Regions from separate parts of the Neobacillus sp. BP17 genome, predicted to be linked through region 1. Evidence: a T-box and tRNA genes for the amino acid it is inferred to sense, from the RefSeq annotation. Region 1 holds a T-box; the other holds one or more tRNA genes.
The links. A T-box is a leader RNA that pairs with one kind of tRNA and senses whether it is charged. The one in region 1 lies ahead of serS (serine--tRNA ligase), so its partner is inferred to be a tRNA-Ser.
Positions count from the first base shown of each region.

Region 2: it has a tRNA-Ser gene. The T-box ahead of serS (serine--tRNA ligase) is inferred to sense a tRNA for this amino acid. The anticodon was not compared.

Region 1 covers NZ_CM184198.1:16,650-24,694, reverse strand. Annotated here, with positions in the region: RNA gene ffs (signal recognition particle sRNA large type) at 1-230, opposite strand, end outside; gene tadA (tRNA adenosine(34) deaminase TadA) at 307-828, opposite strand; gene AC4QJR_RS00100 (LysM peptidoglycan-binding domain-containing protein) at 977-2,263, shown strand; gene AC4QJR_RS00095 (deoxynucleoside kinase) at 2,463-3,104, shown strand; gene AC4QJR_RS00090 (deoxynucleoside kinase) at 3,140-3,835, shown strand; tRNA gene AC4QJR_RS00085 (tRNA-Ser) at 4,133-4,225, opposite strand; gene serS (serine--tRNA ligase) at 4,499-5,779, opposite strand; T-box leader at 5,873-6,096, opposite strand; gene AC4QJR_RS00075 (D-alanyl-D-alanine carboxypeptidase family protein) at 6,197-7,573, opposite strand; gene guaB (IMP dehydrogenase) at 7,715-8,045, opposite strand, start outside.
Region 2 covers NZ_CM184198.1:2,747,951-2,755,995, reverse strand. Annotated here, with positions in the region: gene AC4QJR_RS13380 (tyramine oxidase subunit B) at 1-836, opposite strand, end outside; gene AC4QJR_RS13375 (sigma-54 interaction domain-containing protein) at 1,021-2,814, shown strand; RNA gene ffs (signal recognition particle sRNA small type) at 3,103-3,188, opposite strand; tRNA gene AC4QJR_RS13365 (tRNA-Asn) at 3,187-3,258, opposite strand; RNA gene ssrA (transfer-messenger RNA) at 3,275-3,636, opposite strand; tRNA gene AC4QJR_RS13355 (tRNA-Ser) at 3,646-3,736, opposite strand; gene AC4QJR_RS13350 (hypothetical protein) at 3,849-3,974, opposite strand; gene AC4QJR_RS13345 (aldose 1-epimerase family protein) at 4,096-4,974, opposite strand; RNA gene rnpB (RNase P RNA component class B) at 5,247-5,622, shown strand; gene AC4QJR_RS13335 (hypothetical protein) at 5,830-5,967, opposite strand; gene AC4QJR_RS13330 (amino acid permease) at 6,038-7,399, opposite strand; gene AC4QJR_RS13325 (DEAD/DEAH box helicase) at 7,756-8,045, opposite strand, start outside.

The DNA of each region.
Region 1 (8,045 bases):
TACTTAAGCAGTTAGCTCGGCCCAGGCCACCCTGCGGCACATGGGAGCGTCCACTTAATGCTGCTTCCTTCCGGACCTGACATGGTTCATGGATTCCCATTGCGCAGGACCCGGGCGTCAACACCACTTACTTAAGGCAGACCCTACAGGTCGTTAGCCTCGGGAAGGGATTCAGTCCCGCTAGAGCGGATTGCGGGTACAGGGCACCGCTACCTCCCCACCTAGCACGGCAAAGTTGATACCAAAGTTTAATGCGTCACTATGACGCTTTCTTAGTATACAAATATTTTCGTAAAAAAGCAATCTTTATTCATTGTCATTTTTTGTAAGGTTGTCTTCCTTCATTCTCTTTGCTAACTTTTTTCGCTCTCTTATTTTTCGAAAAAAGTCGGAGAGCAGCTGTCCGCACTCTCTTTCCAAAACACCACTAGTAACGTCACTTTGATGATTAAAGCGGTTATCTTCTAATAGGTTCATCAGTGTCCCCGCACAACCGGCCTTAGGGTCAGCCGCACCATATACCACCCTTTTCACTCGAGATAAAATAATTGCTCCTGCACACATTGGACATGGCTCCAATGTGACATATAATGTAGATTCCTCAAGACGCCATGTACCTGTCTCTCTACAGGCTTGATCAATCGCGATTAGCTCAGCGTGTGCAATAGCAGTTTGGTCGGTCTCCCGTAAATTGTGGGCCCGAGCGACTATTTTTCCGTCCATGACGAGCACTGCACCAATCGGTACCTCATCTATCGCTTCAGCCCTTTTGGCTTCCTTCATCGCTTCCTTCATAAAATATTCATCAATTGACTGATCTCCTGTCATGCTAATTCCCCTTTACTGTTCCCTTGGTCCCATTATTACCAAATTGGAGTTTTAATTGCTTCAGATGAAATTTATAAGCATTATATCATTTATCAGTTTCCTCGCTCATAAAATAGTTGCAACGCATATTTGCTTAGGAGGGGTTAGGATGCAAATCCATGTGGTAAGAGGTAATGAAACCTTAACAACGATTGCAAGGACTTATCAAACAACCGTCCAGGACATAGTAGAGGCTAACGATTTACCAAATCCAAATAATCTTGTGATTGGACAGTCGCTTGTCATTCCAATCATTGGGCAATTTTATTTCGTGCAGCCAGGCGATACTTTATTCACCATCTCAAGAAAGTTCGGCGTCCCTTACCAAGAGCTTGCCTCTATCAACCGAATCAACCCGAATCAGCCGCTTAATATAGGTTTTCGTCTCTACATTCCCCAAGGCAAAAAAAGAGATGCTGAATTTAACGCCTACGTTGAACCCCGCGGCACTACCGTAGCCCCAGTCTTAGAAACCAGCGCCCGCGAGGCAGCACCCTATCTGACCTATTTGGCTCCCTTTAGCTTTCAAGCCCGCCGTGATGGGACACTAAAAGAACCGCTGTTGAACAACTTTCCTGCTATCGCCAGGGCCAACCGCAATGTGTTAATGATGGTAATAACCAACCAAGAAAATGATCAATTCAGTGACGAACTCGGAAGAATTTTATTAAATGATATGGCCATTCAAGATAAATTTCTAAATAATATTGTTTCTACTGCTAATAAATATGGATTCCGTGATATTCATTTTGATTTTGAGTTTTTACGTCCGGCCGACCGTGAGGCCTATAATCGCTTTTTACGTAAGGCAAAACATCTATTCGGCAGTAAAGGCTGGCTCATGTCAACCGCACTGGCGCCAAAGACCAGTGCCTCTCAGAAAGGGAAATGGTATGAAGCACATGACTATAAGGCACACGGAGAAATCGTTGACTTTGTCGTGATTATGACTTATGAATGGGGATATAGCGGTGGCCCCGCAATGGCTGTGTCACCCATCGATCAAGTAAGAAGAGTGTTGGAATACGCTGTTACAGATATCCCGGCAAGAAAGATTATGATGGGGCAAAACTTGTACGGCTATGATTGGACACTTCCCTTCGTGCAAGGAACGGTTGCCAAGGCAGTGAGTCCACAGCAGGCCATACAGCTCGCCGCAAGGCACAATGTCCCGATTCAATATGACATCAAGGCGCAGGCACCACATTTTAGATATACAGAAGCGGGCAAACAGCATGAGGTTTGGTTTGAGGACGCCCGCTCGATTCAAGCCAAGTTTGATTTAATTAAAGAGTTAAATATTAGGGGAATGAGTTACTGGAAGCTCGGTCTTGCCTTCCCGCAAAATTGGCTGTTAATCGTCGACAACTTCAATGTCACTAAACGTGCAACCTAAATAATTTTATTTCTACAAAAACTGCCGGGATTCGGCAGTTTTTTCATATATTTGACATAAAACAACTTTCTACTAAATTTTCCTTATCCCTTCCTGAGTAAGATTATGATAAAATAAATCTTGCGTGTTTTTTGTGACTAAATAACCAGAGGATCTGGTGAAACATAGAGTGAAGGTAGCTTTCGAAGGAGGACTTGCAATGGGGGATACACCCTTTATTACCGTTGAAGGGCCGATTGGTGTTGGAAAAACATCGCTTGCAAAAGCCATTTCAGCGCAATTTAAATTTGCATTACTTAAAGAGATTGTTGATGAAAATCCATTTCTAGGGAAATTCTATGAAAATATTGAAGAATGGAGTTTTCAAACGGAAATGTTTTTCCTCTGCAATCGTTTTAAGCAATTAGGGGATATCAATACCCATTACTTAACTCAAAATCAATCCGTTGTAGCGGATTATCATATCTTTAAAAATTTAATATTTGCAAAGCGTTCCTTAAATGCAGATGAGTATCAAAAATATGATAAAATTTATCAAATTCTAACCGAAGATATGCCGAAGCCTAATGTTATTATTTATTTGAATGCCAGCCTCGATACACTTCTAAAACGAATTAAAATAAGAGGGCGTGAAGTGGAAAAGAATATCAGCCCCTTATATTTAGAACAGTTATCACTCGATTATGAAGAATCAATGACGCTCTTTGAAAAGGAACATCCAGAAATACCCGTTCTTCGCTTTAGCGGAGACGAATTGGATTTTGTCAAAAATGAACAAGATTTAAACCATATTTTTGAACAATTATCCTTAGCATTAAAAAAAAGCATCTGGATAAAGTGAAACTCAAAAAAACATTATAGATCAGGGGGATGTTAGTGAGTATCGTTATTGGTGGTATGATTGGTCTCGGTAAAACAAGTGTGGCAGACACATTGAATGCACACTTTCAAAATAAGGGAATTGAGAGTAAGGTGTTTTATGAAACGGTGGATGATAACCCGATTCTCCCGCTCTATTATGAACTGACACCTGAAGAATTAGATGCCAAAAGGATCCCTTTCCTGCTTCAATTATTCTTTTTGAATAAACGTTTTAAAACCGTTAAGGAATGCGTTAGCTGGAGAGAGCCTATTTATACAATTCAAGACCGTTCCATTTATGAAGATTGGTATTTTGCCTATGTGAATAAATCGTTAGGCAGGATTTCTGATTTGGAATTTAAAATATATGAAGAATTAGTGGAAAACATGCTGGAAGAACTGAATGAACTTCCAAAAAAGGCACCAGATTTAATGGTGTACTTAAAAGGGTCATTTGATACAGTGATTGACCGGATTATGGCCCGCGGCCGAAGCTTTGAAATAAATCCTGAACTGAAGGAATATTACTTCGAAGTGTGGAAGGGTTATGATGAGTGGGTGATGAACCAGTACTCAGCAAGTGAAGTATTAGTGATTGATATGGATACAACAGACGTTGTCAAAAGTGCAGAAGATGCCACTAGAATTTGCCTTGAAGTGGAAGAAAAGTTGAAAGAAATTCTAAATATAAGAAAAGCGCATATTGGATAATCCAATATGTGCTTTTTTATTTATAGGATTGATGCGATGGAGAAACTTCTGAATTTTGCTAGACCGGACCCTCTTCATTTACCGTTTAGCCTATTTTTTTCCTTCACCCGGGAAATGGAGATACTCTTCTTTTCCGCTTAGCACCCTTTTTCCTTCAGCAATCTTCTAACCATAGGCAAATATCCAGCTATTGCTCTCAGTTTAACAGTGCAGCTAAAAATGTCCATAAAAAAAGTCCGTTACATATGATGTAACGAACCTTTATCTCCAGTTTTTATGCGCGATTAGTAAATATTATGGAGGAGGAAGAGGGATTCGAACCCCCGCGCGGTATGACCCGCCTGTCGGTTTTCAAGACCGATCCCTTCAGCCAAACTTGGGTATTCCTCCGTATCAACAGAATCTAATTTACCATATTCATTTTTCTATGTCAACATACTAAATCAAAAAACTGGACAAATTTTTATCTGTCCAGTTTTTTTCTATGTTACAAATGCCTGTTGATTTCCACTCCAGGCACTTCGCTTTCCGCGGGCGGTCCGGGGAGCCTCCTCGTCGCTGCGCTCCTGCGGGGTCTCCCCTGCCCCGTCCTCCCGCAGGAGTCTTCGTGCCTTCCGCTCCAATCAACAGGGTGCCAACTATATGCTTTAACTTAGACTAAAATTACATTGGTGATATGACTTCACGGTTGCCCATATATGGACGCAGTACGGTTGGAATCACGACACTGCCATCGGCTTGTTGGTAATTCTCTAAGATGGCGGCGACCGTACGGCCAATCGCAAGGCCAGAACCATTGAGGGTGTGAACGTGCTCCGGCTTTGCCTTTGGTTCGCGGCGGAAACGAATGTTTGCCCGTCTTGCCTGGAAGGCTTCGAAGTTACTGCAAGAAGAAATTTCGCGATACGTTCCATAGCTTGGAATCCAAACTTCAATATCATACTTCTTCGCAGCGGTAAAGCCGAGGTCACCCGTGCACATGCTTAGCACACGGTATGGCAGCTCAAGTAATTGTAATACCTTTTCTGCATCTCGTGTCAGCTTTTCAAGCTCATCGTAAGAATCCTCAGGCTTAACAAACTTCACAAGTTCTACCTTATTAAATTGATGCTGACGAATCAAACCGCGTGTATCACGGCCCGCAGAGCCAGCCTCAGAACGGAAACATGCACTGTAAGCAGCAAAGCGGATCGGCAGGGCTTCAGCACTTAATATTTCATCGCGATGAAGATTAGTTACAGGAACTTCAGCTGTCGGAATCAAGAAGTAATCTTCGTTTTCAATCAAAAACGCATCTTCTTCAAACTTAGGAAGCTGGCCTGTTCCAGTCATACTCGCCCGGTTGACTAAATACGGCGGCAATATTTCTGTATAGCCATGCTCATCGACATGAAGATCTAACATAAAGCTCATTAACGCACGCTCTAAACGAGCACCTAGTCCTTTATAAAAGACAAAGCGGCTACCTGTTACCTTCCCGGCTCTTTCAAAATCAAGAATTCCTAGTTGATCGGCAACGTCCCAATGCGGTTTGGCTTCAAATTCAAACTCGCGCACCTTGCCCCATTGTCGTATTTCGATATTATCATCCTCAGTTTCGCCCACTGGAACACTTTCATGCGGGATATTCGGGATGCTCAACATCAAAAGTTCTAATGACTCTTCTACTACACGTAATTCATCATCAAACGTTTTAATCTTGTCACCCACCTCGCGCATTTCCTTGATCAAATGGTCAGCATCCTGCTTTTCTCGCTTTAAAGATGCAACCTGCTGTGATACCTCATTGCGGCGGCTTTTTAATTTTTCTGTTTCGACAATCAATTCGCGTCTTCTTTGGTCTAGTTCTTCAAATTGATCGAGAGCAGATAAATCTTCCCCCCGCTTTTGAAGTTTTTCTTTTACTTCTGCAAAATCAGCTCGTAACACTTTAATATCTAACATAAATATGGCACTCCTTTTTACTCATTTTATTATTTTAGACCATGCCGTGCGGTTCGCATTACCACATAAAAAACAAAAAACTCCCGCCCCTAAAACAGGGACGAGAGTTACTCGCGATACCACCCTGGTTGACAGAATAAACTGTCCACCTCAAAAAACGTTAACGGTTTCTACCGAAAGTACTTACTGATCTCAGGATGAGATGTTCCGCACCTTGCTCGAGGAGGGATTCACAAGTTTCATCCACCGGTTCACACCAGCCACCGGCTCTCTTGTAGAATGAGTCTCTTGTTACTAGTTCCTCTCATTGCTTTGATCATTATTTATGATTTTGTATTTATTAATTTACTATATATATTATCCAAAAGCAACCAATTTAAACAAATTGTTTTTGCTTAGCTTTCGTTAAAATATAAATTAAAACCATCCCTTAACAGTAGAGGAAATCCCATGAAAAACATCTCCAAAAAAGTTACCAATGCCTTTCATCATTAACACAAACCAGTTTGATTTTTCTACATCTTGTGCAGCGATCACATCAACCTTAATCGATTGTTGACCCTCTGAAGTTAAGAAACTAACCTTTTCACCATTTTTTGGTGCGATGGTTACATAACCAACTTTTTCACCCTTCTTAATTGGTGCTGTTAGCTTACCATCTTTCGTCAATTTCTTTTTATCAAGGACTAAGACTGGTTTGTAGTCTTGCTTGCTGCCATTTGGAATCATCATGCTAATGGCTGATTTTGTATAGATTTTAACCTGGTCTTCTTTTCCTTTTGTAACAGGAACCGTTTTTTGACCTTTTACTTGGTAATGCTTAGGAGTAATTTCTTCCTTTGCATAATTTGTAAAAGCATAATCTAGCATTTTTTTCGTTTCACCGAAACGCGCTTTATAACCATCATTTTTTCCGCTATCATCTTTTGCATTTTGGACAACGGTAATAAATCGTTTTCCATCTCTGCTCGCTGTCCCTGTAAAGCAGTATCCTGCAAAATCAGTTGTACCGGTTTTGAGCCCATCCATACCTTCATATCCATATACTAATGTTGGCAGCATCCAGTTCCAGTTTTGCATTACAATTCTATCATCTGTACCTTCACGAAATACCTTTTTAGGCGTGCTTGCTGTTTTTAGAACATCTGGATAATCATTAATGAGATGATAGGCTAATGTAGCCACGTCGCGAGGAGACATCACATTTTCTTCTTCAGCACCAGTTCCTTCTGGTTGCTCACCATTATAATCCTTATTATTTAAGCCAGTAGAATTCACAAATTTACTATTTTTCAATCCAAGTTTCTTTGCTTTTTCATTCATCAACTTGACAAAATTCGTTTCCGAACCGGCAATGACTTCAGCAAGTGCAATGGTTGTCCCATTAGCAGAATAAATAGCCATCGCTTCATATAATTCTCGAACATTATATTTTTCACCAAGGCGTAAAGGGACATTCGATAAACCCGTTGGCTGTGAAATCTTATAAACTAGTTCACTTACCGTATATTCCTGATCCCATTTGACCTTACCGTGCTTCACGGCATCTAGTAAAAGATACTCCGTCATCATCTTTGTCATACTGGCAATCCCTAATGGACTGTCAGCATTCTTTGCATATAAAACCTTACCTGTTTGTCCATCAACTAAAATAGCTCCGTCTGCATTCACATTTAATGCTGCATCCGCCTTCGCTATATCAACACCAGCAAATAGTCCAAAAAATAAAATAAGTGCCAGCGCACTGGCCATACATTTCTGATAAAAATGTTTGTTCACTTTAACGCCCTCCATGAATTTATACACCTTGGTTATTTTAACATAAGTCAATAGCAAATCATAGACGGAGCTATGAACCATCTTATGGCTATTTTTTTCAGTTTCTAGGTATTTTTACATAAAAAACAGAGAAGTCATCGCTTCTCTGTCTTGTTGTTATAGAGAGTAATTCGGAGCCTCTTTTGTGATTTGAACATCATGTGGATGACTCTCTCTTAATCCCGCACCTGTCATTTTAATAAATTGTGCTTTTGTTCTTAATTCCTCTAGATCTTTGGTTCCGCAATAACCCATTCCGGATCTGAGTCCGCCGATAAGTTGATATACAGTCTCTGCTAAAGGCCCTTTATAAGGAATCCGTCCTTCAATTCCTTCTGGTACGAACTTTTTATTATCTTCTTGGAAATAACGGTCTTTTGATCCTTTTTCCATCGCAGCCACTGAACCCATCCCGCGATACACTTTAAAGCGGCGTCCTTGGAAAATT
Region 2 (8,045 bases), 2.7 Mb from region 1:
TCATTTAACCAGCACTCGTGCATTTTCCAGTTATCTGCAACAATCTTATAATTCATATAGCATTCGTCATCTAAATCAGCCGGGCCAGTCAACTCAATAATGCACCCTGGTTTTAACCATTCTTGTTCAAGCCTTGCCTTGACCGCGCCGCTTGTAGCAACACTAATAATATCCGAGTTATTGACCGCCTCTTGCAGGGATCTAGCAGCCACCACGTTAATTCCTGTTTCCTTGGTCATTTCTGCAGCAAAAGCGATTCCTTTTTCGTAAATGATGTCATACACACGGATTTGTTTTAAATCAGGTCTCGCGACTGCAATCGCTTTCAAACAAGCTCGGCTGATAACACCCGCACCTAATACAGTGGCTATCTCTGCATTTTTCCTGGCTAAATATTTTGCAGCTACTCCCGGAACAGCTCCTGTACGCATTGCACTGATTAAATTTCCAGACATATACGCAAGAGGCTGACCTGTATCGGTATCATTGAGCGTGACCATTAATATCGATCTTGGTAGTCCTCTATCACGATTTGCAATATTTGACCCATACCATTTATCTCCACAAACATTAAAGCGTCCGCCAAGATATGTAATCATCGACATAAATCGCCTATCTGGTCCTGCTATAGGCATATTAGGGAATCTTTCTTCCTTAGGAAACCAAATCATTTGTCCATGCTCATTTTCATTTGGTCCCCCCATAAGATAGTCTCCTTCTGATAGAAGTCTAAAAACTTCTTCAATTGTTTCTACGCAATGATGGGTATCGAGTACGCCAGCTTCAATCATATCCGGCTCTGATAAGTAAAGAAAATTTACTTGCTGTTTCTGCATAATCCAATATCCTCCTTCATTTTCCTAATCAATTATTTATAATGCAATTACTGTGCCAAAGGTAAAAATTGCATTTTTACCAATTTTCTGATATTTTTTTATTATTAAAATGAGAAAATTTCTCAAATTGAGAATCATTATTTCTAAAAATGAGAAAAAGTGAAACAAGAAAAGAGGTCCCTTCATGCTAAATATGATCCATGATGTAGCACAAAATATTGCTGAAGCAATTAAAACAGCGTTCCAAATGGATGTCGAAATTGTAGATGAAAATATTATCCGAGTTGCAGCTACTGGGGAAGCAAAGGAAAAAATAGGAGAAATAATGACCTTTGGCAGTGTAAGCAAAAATGTCCTGATGACAAACAAACATATAATTATTGAAAGCAAGATGCAAAATCCTGTTTGTCAGGTTTGCCCTGGTTTTGGAAAATGTACCTATTCAGGTGGGGTGGTTGTTCCCATTCGATATGATCATTCTGTCATAGGCACGGTAAACGTAGTGGCCTATACTGAAGAGAGATTAGATTCTATTAAAAGGAATTTGAATGGGATTATTGATTTCTTATATAGAATGTCTGATTTGATGACATCGAAGATTAGAGAAAAAATACTATTTGAAGAACAAAATCGGATGAACGGCGCTTTATTAACTTTGATTAATTCATTACCAAAAGGCATTCTTTCTATTGACGAGGATGGATTTATCAACCAAGTAAATAATGTGGCCGAAAAAATGATTCAAAAAAAATCATCTTTGATTGAAAAAATACATATTTTAGAGTTATTTAAGGATTTTCCCCTTAAGAAGGTTCTAGGAGGAAATAAGATGATTCAAACCGATTTGTCCTATTCCAATGGTACCAATAATGTGACCTTTATTGGTGACATAGAGCCTATTAATGTGGAAAACATCATCAAAGGGGCCGTCATTTCATTATCCGATTATAAAGAGGTACAACGAAGCGCCTTGGATTTTATTAACTCAAGCCGCTCCATTTCCATTGAAGATATCATTGGAAGGTCACCTCAAATGATAGAAATTAAGTCTCTTGTTTCTCATGTTGCTGCGAATGATTCTACTGTTTTAATTACAGGAGAAAGTGGAACCGGAAAAGAATTGTTTGCAAGGGCCATCCATCAATTGAGCACAAGAAGTAATCGTCCATTCATTTCGATAAATTGTGGGGCCATCCCGGAGGCATTAATTGAAAGTGAACTTTTCGGTTACGAAAAAGGAGCATTTACCGGGGCAGATGCAAAGGGGAAACCTGGAAAATTTGAATTAGCGGATCAAGGAACTATTTTTCTAGATGAAATTGGCACAATGCCGCTTTACCTACAAGTAAAGCTTTTGCGTGTTTTACAAACCAGGGAAATAGATAAGATTGGAGGAAAGCATCCAATACCAGTAAACATTCGTGTTATTGCAGCCACAAACGAGAATTTAGAAAAATTAGTAGACCAAAATAAATTTCGAGAAGACTTATATTACCGATTAAATGTAATACCCATTAAAATCCCTCCTCTTCGTGACAGAAATGATGACCTTGATTATTTGAGCAGCTATTTTATTAGAAGGTATAACAAATTATTAAATAGAAATATTCAATCCATCTCGAAAGAAGTAGCTGCCATGATGAAAAGTTACAAATGGCCAGGGAATGTTCGTGAGTTTGAAAATTGCTTAGAATACGCCATAAATATCGCAACCATTTATGATACCGAATTAACACTGGATCATTTGCCATATTACTTACATCAATTACCCCCTTCTTCAAATCATACGGACAAAAGTGAAGAAATCCTGAAAGTTCCCATCTTGGAGATGAACAAAGAAGAATTCGAATACAAAAAAATCGAAAAATTATTGACTGAATACGGAAAAACGACAAAAGCAAAAAGACAAATTGCCAGCAATCTAGGTATAAGTTTAGCAACGCTTTATCGTAAATTGAAGCAGCATCAATTAGATTGATGCTGGGAAAGACTGGGTACAATATGGGCTAAAAAATTGTAACTAGTAATCCGTCCCTAGTAGAAAAGATAAACTAGTCATTGTAATACTGCTTGCTTATGTATTGAACAGCTTAAATAATTGAGATTTCTAAAACATTTCATTTGCAGGATAATGGAACAAAAAAAAATCCTTGAACATTAAAAAGCCATGAAGGGAAATTCCTTATCTACCTCTTTATAAAATTAATCCAAATTTGTAAAAGAAATAACCCCTAAACTGGGTTTAGGGGTTTTGAGCCTTCAGTTTTATGTACTAGCCCACACAATTTCACTAGTTATGGCTGCTGCGTTCCCGCCCTGACCAGTTTCCTAGTGCCTTTGTTGGACTAAACTCCGCAGGTAGGACTCGAACCTACGACCGATCGGTTAATTGCCGAAAGGACTGCCACTTACCTACTGCGGTAAAAATGATTGTTTTTTAGTGGAAATGACGGGAGTTGAACCCGTGTGCAAAGATCTTGGCACTTATACTTCTACGAGTGTAGTCAGTAGAATTGATTTCACTTACTTCGTTAGCCTACTGACAGGCATGGAAGCAGCTAGTCTGGTTCGTCTCTTCCTTCATCCTCAGACGGTGGAATCCGGCGTAGTCCACTTAGAATGAGTCCCTTACCCTACCACATGGACGATGGAGGGAGGAACCGCGATCGACTGTTATTAGGCAGCGAAAGCGAAGTTGTTGTTTTGTTTGCCAGTTATAGGCTTTATCGTTTTTACGAGGCCGAATCCCTCGACTCGCCATATAAGCTCAAACAATCCCTGTCGATACCAAGACATCCCCATAATATAATGGCAGAGAAGAAGGGATTTGAACCCTCGCGCCGGTTACCCGACCTACACCCTTAGCAGGGGCGCCTCTTCAGCCGCTTGAGTACTTCTCTGTAATAAAAGCTTCGCGTAAGTCCGTTAAGAACTTACAAGAACAATATATCATCGATTCCATTTGGAAGATAGCTGTAAATTTTGGTAGTTCAAAAGTCCTGGATTTTTCGATTACAAAAACCCATTTAACATCTTTCGGTAGGTAACAGCTGCTGGCGGGACAGGTGGTGGAGGAATGAATGGAACTACTATGGATTGATACCAAGGATGGTAGTGATGCAAAATAATGTAGTACATTAATATCCTCCTTTCACTTATAGTCAAAGTAGTCTATGTGCGTTCACCTAAATAGGATTGGATGGAAGCCTAACTTTATCATTTAATACTTAGCAACCAATAGACAATCTCCTATCGACTGTTATTTAAACTTCATTTTATATTCAGCCAGGAATGTTGCTCCTGCTTCAAGCTTATTCACACCCATCTTTTCCTTCATGTTCCCAGAAGTATGATACGTATCAGCAATTCCGTACCATGGCTCTATGCAAACAAATGGCGCGATCGTACCAGTAGTATCCATATATTTCGACCAAATTCCAACAAACGGGAATTTTTCGAACCATACTTCGATTCCATGACCTGATTTTTTAGACTCCAATGTAATTTGATCAATATTGCTGTAGACGAGAGCATCATGGGCAAATAAGGAGGGCGTGAGCTGCATCGTTGAAATATCACTTGCATTTCCTCTCTCGTGGATCAGAGAATCCTTTAGCTCGTATTCCATTACCTTGTTATTTGCTGCAGGAGTAAAATATAAACGGTAATCCTCAATGGTTTCATTTTCTACAAGTGGAATTTTAAATGCAGGATGAGCACCAATGGAAAAATACATTTCTTCCTTGTTTTCATTCACGATTTCCCACTGAACCATGAGGGAGTCCTCTTTGAGTACATAACGAATGATTGCTTTAAATTCGTAAGGATAAACTTGTTTGAAGCGTCCAGCAGACTCAAACACAAATGAAACGCTTGTATCTGTCTGCTCTTCTACATCAAATTCAACGTCACGCAAAAAACCATGCTGTGACATCTTATAGGTATGACCATCCAGTTGATACTGATCCCCTTTTAACCGTCCTACAATCGGAAATAAGACCGGAGAGACTCGTCCCCAGTAAGCGTTATCCCCTGTCCACATATAGTCTAGCCCGTTTTTCTTATGCTTCACTTCTCGTACTTCTGCTCCATTTCTTACTATACTTACCTTTAACCAATCATTTTCAATGACAAGCATTATATTTCCCTCAACTCTCTTGTTTAAGATGAATCAATGTGTAAGTTACATTAATATCAAGGATAATTCTTAAAAAAATTGCCTTGTACAATTTTATTTGACGACTTTGTTGCTGTGGAAAGTAATAAATTAAATATTTAATTGACCTTTGGAGAAATGAACCTAAAAATACCAATCATAATTGGAAACATTGGAATAAAACTACTAATGATTTATCATCGTATCCTTGATATAGTATGTGTTGTCGCATCTGAACGAATTCATAAACATGAAATGGTGAGTAGTCGCGGTTCCTTTACAGGAGCTGAGGAAAGTCCAGGCTCGCACAGTGCTGAGATGCCTGTAGTGTTCGTGCCACCTGCAAAGGTGGGCAGCCGAATCGGCTGACGGCGGTGAAATCATGCTACGTCCGTTTGGATATGCTGAGAATAACCTGAAAGTGCCACAGTGACGAGCTTTTCTGGAAACGGAAAAGATGGAACGGGTAAACCCCACGAGCGAGCAACCCAAATTATGGTAGGGGCATCATCCTGCGGGAAATGAACCTAACGGATGAATCGGCCATTGGCCGGTAGATAGATGACTACACTTCTAGTACGAGGCTTGCTGCCGATTGAAGTACGGAAGGACAAAACCTGGCTTACAGCCATTTCATAAGCAATGTATCGTTCAAAGCTATAAATGATTGCGGGTTGGACGAGCAATACGGCTGGGCTAATTAATCAATCGTCCAAGTTTAATCTCCCCGCACAACATACATAAATTTTCGTACATCCCTTCGTTCTATGACTAATCTTCTTTTTGATAATAACTACCAAAAACCTACTTACGCAGATTGTAAGTAGGTTTTGTTTTTCATTCACTGTTTTGTGTGGTATTAAAAAAATCATCAGCCTGATCTTTTTGGTTACCTTTTACCTTATTATGGTTTTTACCCATTTTTCCATCGGACTCATAACTTAATTTCTCCGATCCTTTTTTATTCTTTTCCATAACTTCACCCTTTCAAATCTAGTTTGCCCCACTCTGGTTTATCCAACAGATTCTTTTTCAAAAGAATAGGTCAGTCGAATTTTTTAATCATTTTATATCCGAAATAAAGAATCGTAAACCATATTGGTGCTACAACTAAAGCAATTCGCATTTCCTCAATAAAAGCCATTAAGACAATGACAAGTGCTAAAAACGTCAGTGCTAAATAGGATGAAATGGGATATAAGGGAAGTTTAAATGCTAATTTTTCAATTTCTTTTTTTGTTTTGGATTGCCTAAACTTTAATTGTGTAATCAGGATAACCGCCCAGCTGGTAATAACCGCTACTGTGGCAACAGCAGATATGTACATAAACACTTTTTCGGGAACAATGTAGTTCAGTAGTACGGCCAATAATAACAGTGAAGACGTGAACAGTATGCCACGGACCGGGCTGCCATTCTTATTAAGTTTTCCAAAATATTTCGGACCGTTATTTTGCAGGGATAAATTGTGCAGCATTCTACCGGAACTAAATAACCCACTATTAAAAGCAGATAATGCGGCTGTTAAGACCACAAAGTTAATAATATGGGCGGCTCTAGGAATTCCAACTTTATCAAAAATCAATACAAATGGACTGCCCTTCATGCCTACTTCATTCCAAGGATAGAGAGTCATCATAATTCCCAATGCACCCACATAAAAAATTAATATCCGCCAGACAACACTGTTAATGGCAGACGGGATTGATTTTTGAGGATTTTTTGCCTCTCCTGCGGTAATTCCAACCAATTCCACTCCACCAAATGAAAACGTCACAAAAACCAAGGACAATAAAATTCCTTTGACTCCATTTGGCATGAATCCCCCATGAGTCCAAAGATGGGCCAAACCAACGGGCTGACCTCCGTTGCCAATTCCCAAAAAGATGATTCCTACTCCAACGAGAATCATTCCGATAATGGCTACAACTTTAATCAGTGCAAACCAGAATTCAAACTCACCAAATGCCTTTACATTCGCAAGGTTTACCAAGGTAATCACGATAAGCACAGCGAGTGCTGTGAGCCATTGTGGAATATCTGGAAACCAGTAATTCACATAAACACCAACCACGGTTATTTCCGCCATTCCAGCGACAAGCCACATAAACCAATAGGTCCAGCCGCTAAGGTACCCTGCAAACGGCCCTATATATCGATTGGCGTAGGAACTAAAGGAACCCGAAACGGGTAGATCGACTGCCATTTCACCTAGAGCTCTCATAATGATAAAAATAACCAAGCCTCCGATTAAATAAGAGACCATGATGGCTGGTCCAGCCATTTGAATGGCTGCACTTGAGCCATAGAACAGTCCGACTCCAATGGCACCTCCAAGTGCAATTAACTGGATATGCCTATTATCTAAACCCCGTTGCAAATTCTCACTTTGATGATTATTACCCAACCTAAATTCCTCCAATGATAACTATTTGTTCGTATAAAAGATTAAGAAAAAGTACATTTATAAAATGTACATTAAAAACGAAGATAATGCTAGAAAAATTCTGAAAAGATGAATAAATTATCTACTAACACCTTCATTTCTTATATAAATAAAAAAAGAGAAGATTTTGAAAGGTCGTGGCAATAAGATGCTTTATATAAGGGATAGGTACGTTATTAAATAAGCTAAACACTTACCTATTATTTATGGTAAAATAAAGTTCCTTGGCAGGGGCAATTAAAAAAGCGAGTTGGGATTCTATGACCAACTCGCTTTTTATCTTTTCTTTTTAAAGGATCATTAAGGTTCTACTTAACTTAGATACCTAATTTAATCTCCACTAAATCGCTTTTCCTCTGGTTTCTCTCTTGCAAAATCCGATCAAGATAGTGTGTAAATTCTGATTCACCCGAATACGACAAGCAAAGATATTCCTTGGCCCTTGTCATTCCAATATAGAATAAAGAAACCTCTCGTTCCTTATCCTCTTCTAAAGGAAATGGCATGGAATCCACATTAACAATAAACACGGCTTGAAAGTCGAGTCCCTTACTGCTATCAATGGTACTAATTTTAACTTTGCCATCTTCTTTTTGAAACGATCTCT